DNA from 2 places in the Luteibacter mycovicinus genome. Region 2 is predicted to be linked to the other one. Evidence: predicted binding sites of a transcription regulator. Region 2 holds the regulator's gene; the other holds the start of a gene.
The links. The regulator FliA, encoded in region 2, starts transcription of late flagellar genes. The targets are predictions, from matches to a motif close to TAAAGTTTNNCNNNCNNNGGCCGATAA.

Region 1 (4,329 bases), 940 kb from region 2:
AGCAGCGCCCACAGTCCGACGCCGCCAAACACGGCGCCGCAGATTGCAGTGAGTGCCAGACAGAACCGCTGCAACCAGCGTGCCTTCAGCAACTCGCCGATGTAAGGCGCGATCGCCAGCGCCAGCATCGGCAAGGCCGGCAGGATGTAAATCGCCCGCTTGCCCCGGGGGATCGAAAAAAACACCAGGATGAGCAGAAACGACACCAGCGGCATCCAGACGCGCGGCTCGCGCAGGCGCAACGCCTCGCGCCAGCGCGGCAGCATGAGGGGAATCAGCAGCCATACCGGCACCCATTCCTGCAGGATGACCCCAAGGAAGAACCACGGGTACTCCGCGTGCTGCCAGGAGTTGGCGTACCGTTCCGCCGTCTGGCGGAACAGGATGTCCTGCACGTAGGCCAGGTATTCCGGCGTGCGCAGCCCGTACGCGGCGATCAGCATCGGCGCGAGCCAGAGCGACACGGCGATCAGGAAAGCCAGCGCACCGCCGGCCCAGCGCCAGCCGTCGCCCTGCGTGCGCGTGACGCCCGGCCATCGCCGGAAACGCATGACGCCGTAAGGAATCAACATGAGCAGCGCGACGATACCGACGCCCTTGGTGATCACCCCGAGCCCCGCCGCGAAGCACCCGAGCCAGTACATGCGCCAGCTCGGACCACGCAGGCAATGGATCAGGATGCCGACGTTGCCCAGCGTAATCCAGAACAGCGAGAGCGGATCGATCTGCGCATGCCGGATCACGTCGATGAACTGCATCGTCGACAGCACGACGATCGCCGCGTACAGACCGGTGCGAGCGTCCCAGAGACGGCGTCCGGCGTGCCAGACCAGCGCCAGCGTGCCCAGGCCCGATAACAGCGAGGTCAGCAGGAAGGCGCCACGCCAGCCACCGGTGAGCCACATCCACGCCGCCTCGGTCCACATGAGCATCGGCGGCTTGTCCGAGTAGAGCTCCATCCCACGATGGGGAAACAGCCACTGGCCGGATTCGAGCATTTGCCGCGCCACGAGAGCAAAGCGGGGTTCGTCAGGCGGCCACGGGTCGCGCAGTCCTATTCCCGCCGCCAGCACCGCCAGGGCGATGAGCATGAACCCGTAAAATTCACGTCGGGAGGATCGTTCGTCGTTCAAGTGCGGACATGGGACGGCGGCTGAGGTCGCGCCATCCTAGCCGACCTCTTGTGACAGACGCTTACAGACGCCTTATCAGGCGGCGTCGAGCTGAAAGAAGGCCACGCTGTCGACCAGTTCGCGCGCCCGTTGCTTCACGGCGTCGGCGGCCGCCGCGGCCTCTTCCACCAGGGCCGAATTGCTCTGGGTGACCTCGTCGATCTGACGCACGGCCTCGTTCACCTGAAGGATGCCCGCTGCCTCGGCGTCACTGACCGTGGCGATGGAACGCACGGAATGAGTCATGCGCTCGACGCCGCTGGAGAGTTCGGTCATGGCGCTGCCTGCGCTGCCGATGCGGCGGGCGCCGTCGGCGATCGTCTCGACCGATTCGTTCACCAGGAGGCGGATCTCGTTGGCCGCCTGCTTCGAGTGACCCGCCAGCGTGCGTACTTCCGCCGCGACGATATGAAAACCGCGTCCCGCCTCACCGGCACGTGCCGCTTCCACGGCCGCGTTGAGTGCGAGGATGTGGGTCTGCGAGGCAATCCGGTCGCTGACGGCGGTGATGTCGGCGATCCGGCCGGACACGTCGGCGATGCGGTCCATTGCGTCGACCGCGTCGCGCATGGCGACCTCGCCTTCCTGCGCGCCGAGCAACGATGCTTCAGCGATGCCGCGCGCCTCGCGCGCGTTCGCGGCATTGCCGTTTACGCTGCTCGTGAATTCCTGCATGGACGAGGCCGTCTCTTCGAGCGCGGCGGCCTGCTCGCTCGTGCGCGACGAGAGGTCCAGGTTGCCTTCGGCAATCTCACCGGTCGACTGCGAAATTTCTTCCGCCCCCTGGCGGATCGTCGTCACGACCTGGCGCAGCTGTCGGTTCATGCGGGCCAGCGCGCCCAGCAACTGCGCCGTCTCGTCACGGCCGTGGACGAGGATGTCAGTCGAAAGATCGCCTTCGGCCACGGCTTCCGCGACGGAGACGGCCCGACCGATCGGCCGCGTAATGCTCTGCGCGAGCAGCACGGTGATCACCACACCGAGCGCGACCGCGCCCAGCACGACCGCACCGAGCAGAATCAGGGCGGCGCGGAAGGCCGCGGCGCTTTCGTGTTCCAGACGGGCCGAGGTCACCGCCGACTCCTTCTGCACCCGGGCCACGATGTCATCGATCGCGGCCGTCGGAGCGCGGTCGATTCCCTTCACCAGCCCATCGACGACGTGCGCACTTCCCGGATTGGACGCCGTGTACTGGGCAAGCGCGGCAAGGTATTTCTCGCGCAGGGTGGCGTGCGTCGCTTCGATGGCGTCGATTTCGGCCACGGACGACCCCACGCCGGCCAGCTGCGCACGCAGCCGCTCCAGGTCCGCCTTCACGGCGTCCGCCTGCGTGCCGAACGCCGCGCGGTACTTCTGGAAGGCGGCGGGATCGGCACCGCGAAGCAACAGGTCCTTCCATTCCTGGACCTGCTTCTTGAAGTCGACCTGGGCCACGCGAGCGGTATCCGCCGCGGTGGAATAGGCCAGCGCCGTGCGGGCCGACGCCACCTGGACCTCGTGCATACGGGCAAGGCCGCGCCAGCCACCGATGCCGACGATGACCGTCGCGGCAAGGAGAATGGCACCCAGGACGGCAAGCCGGGTGGCGATACGAAAACGGTTGAACGACGTCATGACTGGGGACCGGATGGAGACGCAGTCCGCTTGCATCGTGAGGGATAGGCTCTTTATCGGCACGGTCCACCACGCCTTGACCGGTATCGGCCGATGCAGATGTGAAGGGGCCCATTTCAATTTTCCGGAGCTGGCACGTCTAGGGTGTTCGCCGGTGCGGAAATCGGCGTTCGTCCCTGCCCGTACGGGCGCCGATTTCCCACCGTGCGACCATTGATACCCAGCCCCATGAACGCGGTCAGACACACCATGGACTCTTCCGAGGCAGGCGCCTCACCGGGGGGCAAGCGCGCCGCCCAGGTGGTCGCCCTGTTCCGTGAGCACAACTCGGCTCTTGTCGCCTTCCTGCGGGCACGGCTGAATTCGCTTGCCGACGCCCAGGAGGTGGCCCAGGAGGTCTATCTGAAACTGCTTGCGCTGGACGACGCGACGAAGATCGATTCGCCGCGTGCGTTTCTGTTCCGTGCGGCCTCCAATCTGGCCGTGGACAAGCTGCGGATGCGGAACGTACGCGCCCTGGCCCCGGTCGATCCCGATGCCGACGACTGGCATGTCACGCCGATTCCCGAACAACACGCGTCGGCCCACGAGCAATGGCGCGACCTGCGTCAGGCCCTGGACGAGTTGCCACCCAAGACCAGCCGCGCCTTCGTTATGCACGTGATCGACGGACGCGACTTCGCCTCCATCGCGAAGGACATGAAGCTCAGCGAGCGCATGGTGCGCTACCACGTCGGCAATGCCCTGGCGCATTGCCGAGAACGCCGCGACCGCGCGGAGAACCCCTCGTGACCCTGACCCCCGTTAGCATCGATCGCCCTGTCGAACACACCGCCGCGGACTGGTGGGCCCAGCTGCGCGATCCCGACCTGCCCGAACAGGCGCTGCTGGACTGGAGCGACTGGCTCGAGGCCGATCCGCGCCATGCGGAAGCGTTCGAGCGCGCCTCGGCGCTGGCCGAGGCGGCGGGCGCCATGGCCCCGTCGCTGCGCGAACGCTTCGTGCAGCGTTACGCCCCGGCCCCGCTCCATCCGGATCGTGCACGGCGGCCGCGCATCGCGATGGCAGCCGCTGCGGTGGCGGCGCTGGCTCTGCTCGGGGCGGGCGCATTCATCGGCCTGCGCCCGTCCCATGAGGCTTCGACTCGCCAGTACGCCAGCGAACGTGCCGGCCATCGCGATATCGACCTGCCCGATGGCTCCAGCATCGAGCTGGGGGGCGCGACCTCGGTGACCACGCGCTATGGCCACGACGAGCGGGCGATCGATCTGGATGCGGGCGAGGCCTTCTTCCGGGTGGCGCATGCCGAGCGTCCGTTCGTCGTCAATGCCGGGCCACTGCGTATTCGCGACCTCGGCACGGCGTTCAACGTGCGCCGCACCGGCGACCGGGTCACCGTGGCGGTGACCGAAGGCCGGGTGCAGGTATCGCCGACGGGCGCCCAGGGCGACGACGGCACCATTGAACTCGGTGCCGGGCGCGAAGTCTCATTCGATCCGGAGACTCACGCCATGCGCATTCTGGACGTCGATCCGGCCACGGC
Region 2 (4,329 bases):
CCGCAGGTCGCGAATCCGAATGCGCCGCAGCGTCAGTCGAGCGCCGCGCTCGCCGCCAGCGTCGCCGATGTGGTGCGCGCCGCGACGGTCGCCCCGAACCACAACGCGAACAGCGACGCCGCCGTCAATGGCGTGCGTGCCGAGATCAACAGCCTGCGTGAGATGCTGGAAGTGCAGTTGTCCACGCTCGCCTGGAATCAGATGGACCGCGACCAGCCGCTGCGCGCCCGCGTGCTCCGCGAGATGACCCGCCTGGGCATCGACGGCGACGTGGCTCGCGCGCTCTGCGCCGAGCTACCGCCGGGCATGACCGCCGAGCAGGCCCGCTACCTGCCGCTGGGCATCCTCTCGCGCAACATCCGTACCAGCGGCCGCAACGCCGACACCGCCGGTAGCGCCGTCACCGCTCTGGTCGGAACGACGGGCGTCGGCAAGACCACCACCATCGCCAAGCTTGCGGCGCGTGCGGTGCTCCGCCACGGCGCCTCGAACGTCGCGCTGATCAGTGCCGACCAGTACCGCATCGGTGCGGGCGCCCAGCTGGAACATTACGGCCGCCTGCTCGGCGTGCGCGTTTACAACGCCCACGATGCACAGAGCCTCCGCAACGTGCTGCTCCAGCTGCGTGGCAAGCACACCGTACTGATCGACACCGCCGGCCTGGCCGGTAACGATCCGAAGCTGCAGCAGCAGTTCGACACCCTGCGCGCGATGACCGAGGTGCGTGTCTGCCTCGTGCTTGCCGCGAACGCGCAGGCGCAGGCCATCGACAACGCGATCCGTGCCTACGCGCCGCTGGCGCCGCAGACCGCGATCCTGACCAAGCTCGACGAGGCCCCGCTGATCGGCGGTGCCCTGTCGGCCGTCATCCGCCACGGACTGCCGCTGGACTACAGCACGGATGGCCAGCGCGTGCCGGAAGACATCGCCTCCGCGGATGCGCGCAAACTCGTCTGCCTGGCCGCTCAACTCGTCAAGCAGCGCACCGACGAACCGGACGACGCGATTCTCGCCGACCGTTTCGGCTTCTCCACCGCGCCAGCCATCGCCTGACACCGGGAACTGAAGTAACGTGACCACGGCATCCGCATCCGCACACCCCTTCACGGCAGTGAATTCCTTCATGAACACACACGTCGATTCCACCCAGGCTGCTGGGCTCAACTGGCTCGCCGACCGTCGTCCCACGCGCAGCATCGCGGTGGCGGGCGGCAAGGGCGGCGTGGGCAAGACCACGGTGGCGGTCAACCTCGGCATGGCGCTCGCGATGGGCGGCCGTGACGTGGTCCTGCTGGACGCGGATCTGGCCATGGCGAACATCGATGTGCTGCTGGGCCTGCAGCCCACGCGCCATCTGGGCCACATGCTCGAAGGCGAGTGCCGCATCGAGGACCTGATCCTCCACGCCAACCACGGCCTGAAGGTGATCCCGGCGACCTCGGGCGCGCGCCGCATGGCGCAGCTGCCGAATATCGAGCACGCCGCCGTGATCCGCGCCTTCGACGAATACCCGGTCGCCCCCGAATATCTGATCGTCGACACCGCCGCCGGCATCTCCGACAGCGTGTCGATGTTCGCGGCAGCCTCCGACGAAGTGGTGGTCGTGGTCTGCGACGAGCCGGCCTCGCTGACCGACGCCTACGCGCTGATCAAGGTGATGAGCCGCGAGTTCGACGTGAACCGCTTCCGCATCGTCGCCAACATGGTCCGCCATGCGCAGGAAGGCCGTCAGCTGTTCGAGAAGCTGGCCCGCGTGACCAACCGCTTCCTGGACGTGTCCCTGGATTTCATGGGCATGGTTCCGCACGACGAGTACCTGCGTCAGGCCATCCGCCGTCAGGCGGCCGTGGTCGACGCCTGGCCGAGCAGCCGCTCGGCGGTGGGATTCAAGAATCTGGCCCGGTCGGTCGATACATGGGGTGAACCCGAACCCCGGGTGCAGGGTCGCATCGGCTTTTTCGCCGAACGGAACCACATGGGGGGAGGGCTGCCGCTGTGAGTGTCGCTAGCGAATACCTTGAAATCACTAGAGTTCCAGCGGATCAACTGGTTAAAACGCATGCACCCCTGGTGCGCCGGATCGCCTATCACCTGATGGGCCGCCTGCCGCCAAGCGTGGACGCGAATGACCTCATGCAGGCCGGAATGATCGGACTGCTCGAGGCCGCAAGAAATTACTCGCCGACTCGCGCGGCCAGCTTCGAGACCTATGCGGGCATCCGCATTCGTGGCGCCATGCTGGACGAACTGCGCAAGACGGACTGGACCCCGCGCTCCGTCCACCGGAAGTTGCGCGAGGTGGCTGAAGTAACGAGGCAGATCGAGAACGAAACGGGTGGCGACGCCGAAGACGCGGAAGTGATGAAGCGGCTGGGTATCGACGCCATGGAGTACAACCAGATTCTGGCCGACGCGGCGAGCGCGCGGTTGCTGAGCCTCACGGCGCCGGAAGGCGACGAAGGCGCGGCGATCGACGTCGCGGACCCCGACGCCTCGGGCCCGGAGGGCAACTTCGAGAAGAACGGCCTGCGCGACGCGCTGGCGCAATCGATCGACGGCCTGCCGGAACGCGAGAAGCTGGTGATGTCGCTGTACTACGATGAAGAGCTCAACCTGAAAGAAATCGGTGTGGTACTGGGTGTGAGCGAGTCGCGCGTGTGCCAGATCCATGGCCAGGCCCTGATTCGCCTGCGTGCACGCATGACGGGTTGGAAAGACAAGCAGTGACGGCATCGCGGTGCCGTCGCCGGTAAAGAAAAAGCACGTGGCGGAGAGCAGTTTTGGACAAGAACATGAAGATCCTCGTGGTGGACGACTTTTCCACCATGCGGCGCATCGTCAGGAATCTCCTGGTCGAGTTGGGTTTCACCAACACGCTCATCCAGGAAGCCGAAGACGGTAACGCGGCCCTCGCGTTGCTGCGCTCGCAGCCGATCGACCTCGTCGTCACCGACTGGAACATGCCCAACATGACGGGCATCGACCTGCTTCGCGCCATCCGCGCCGATGCCGGTCTGAAGTCCTTGCCGGTGCTGATGGTGACCGCGGAGAACAACCGCGACCAGATCATCGCCGCCGCGCAGAGCGGTGTTAACGGCTACGTCGTCAAGCCTTTCACGGCGGTCACGCTGAAGGAAAAGCTCGACAAGATCTTCGAACGACTCGCCGCGGCTGCGGGCTAAGGGAATAACGATGAATACGATGCTCTCCCCCGGCCAAGAGGTCGTCCCCGAACTGCGCGAGCTGCTCGAGGCCGACGACGGCGCCGCGTTCGAAAAGGCACTCGACAACCTGATCCGCAGCCGCGAGCAGCACCTGTTCCTGGCGCTGGGCCACCTTGCGCGCGACCTGCACGAATCCGTGCGCCGCCTCGCTTCGGACATTTCGACCGACGGCGTGCCCGGCAACATGAGCGATGCGCGCAAGCATCTGCGTGACGTGCTCGAGATGAGCTCGACCGCGGCGCACCGCACGCTGGACTTCAGCGAAAAGCTGCGTCCGCAGGCCCAGGCGCTGGCGAAGCAGGCCGACGAAGTGCTGGTGCTCGATCATGCCGACCCGGCATTTGGCGCTAACGCGACGGCGCTTGCCGTGCGCGTGGGCGATTTCGCGCAGAGCTGCGACATCGGCCTGGGCGAAATGGTCGAAGCCCAGTCGTGGCAGGATCTTTCCGGTCAGCGCGTGGCGCAGGTCGAGGCGTTCATGGCCAAGGTCGAGTCGTCGCTGGTCGAGCTGGTCCGTCTGACCGGGTCGCTCGCGGGCGGCAATGCGCCGGCCGCGGACAAGGTCAGCCAGGACGAAGTGGATCGCCTCCTCAGCGAATTCGGATTCTGAGCCCGCTATGAGCGTGGAGCTGGACAACGAGCTGCTCAACGTCTTCCTGATCGAAGCGCGCGAACTGCTCGAGAGCCTGGGCGAGCAGCTCGTGGATCTCGAAGCGTCGCCGAACGACACGGAGCTGCTGAACGCGGTCTTCCGTGCGTTCCACACCGTGAAGGGCGGTGCGGGCTTCCTTGGGCTCAATCCCATGGTGGAGCTGTGCCATCGTGGCGAAGATCTTCTGAACGAAGCGCGTAACGGCACGATCGTGCTCAACGCCGCCTTCATGGATGCGCTGCTCGAGTCGCTCGACCTGCTCAACGACATGATGCGCGCCGCCGATGGCGGCGTGCCGATCGAGCCCGCGCCGCGTTCGCTGCTCGACCGGCTGCTGATTCCCGGTCGTGCCGTATCCGCGGCTCCCGTTGCCTTGGCGGTACCGGTCTCTTCGACGGTCGCGGCACCTTCCGCGCCGAAAGCGTACGACCCGATCGAAGATGAATTCGAGGC

Region 1: the regulator FliA is predicted to act here: its motif matches at 2,840-2,866, upstream of FA85_RS09320 (methyl-accepting chemotaxis protein).

What each region holds. Positions count from the first base shown of each region.
Region 1 is NZ_JQNL01000001.1:2,061,847-2,066,175, forward strand. Features, by position in the region: gene FA85_RS09315 (ArnT family glycosyltransferase) at 1-1,091, opposite strand, end outside; gene FA85_RS09320 (methyl-accepting chemotaxis protein) at 1,209-2,786, opposite strand; gene FA85_RS09325 (RNA polymerase sigma factor) at 3,015-3,578, shown strand; gene FA85_RS09330 (FecR family protein) at 3,575-4,329, shown strand, end outside.
Region 2 is NZ_JQNL01000001.1:1,118,434-1,122,762, reverse strand. Features, by position in the region: gene flhF (flagellar biosynthesis GTPase FlhF) at 1-1,053, shown strand, start outside; gene FA85_RS05065 (MinD/ParA family ATP-binding protein) at 1,124-1,999, shown strand; gene FA85_RS05060 (RNA polymerase sigma factor FliA) at 1,996-2,727, shown strand; gene cheY (chemotaxis response regulator CheY) at 2,781-3,182, shown strand; gene FA85_RS05050 (protein phosphatase CheZ) at 3,193-3,834, shown strand; gene FA85_RS05045 (chemotaxis protein CheA) at 3,842-4,329, shown strand, end outside.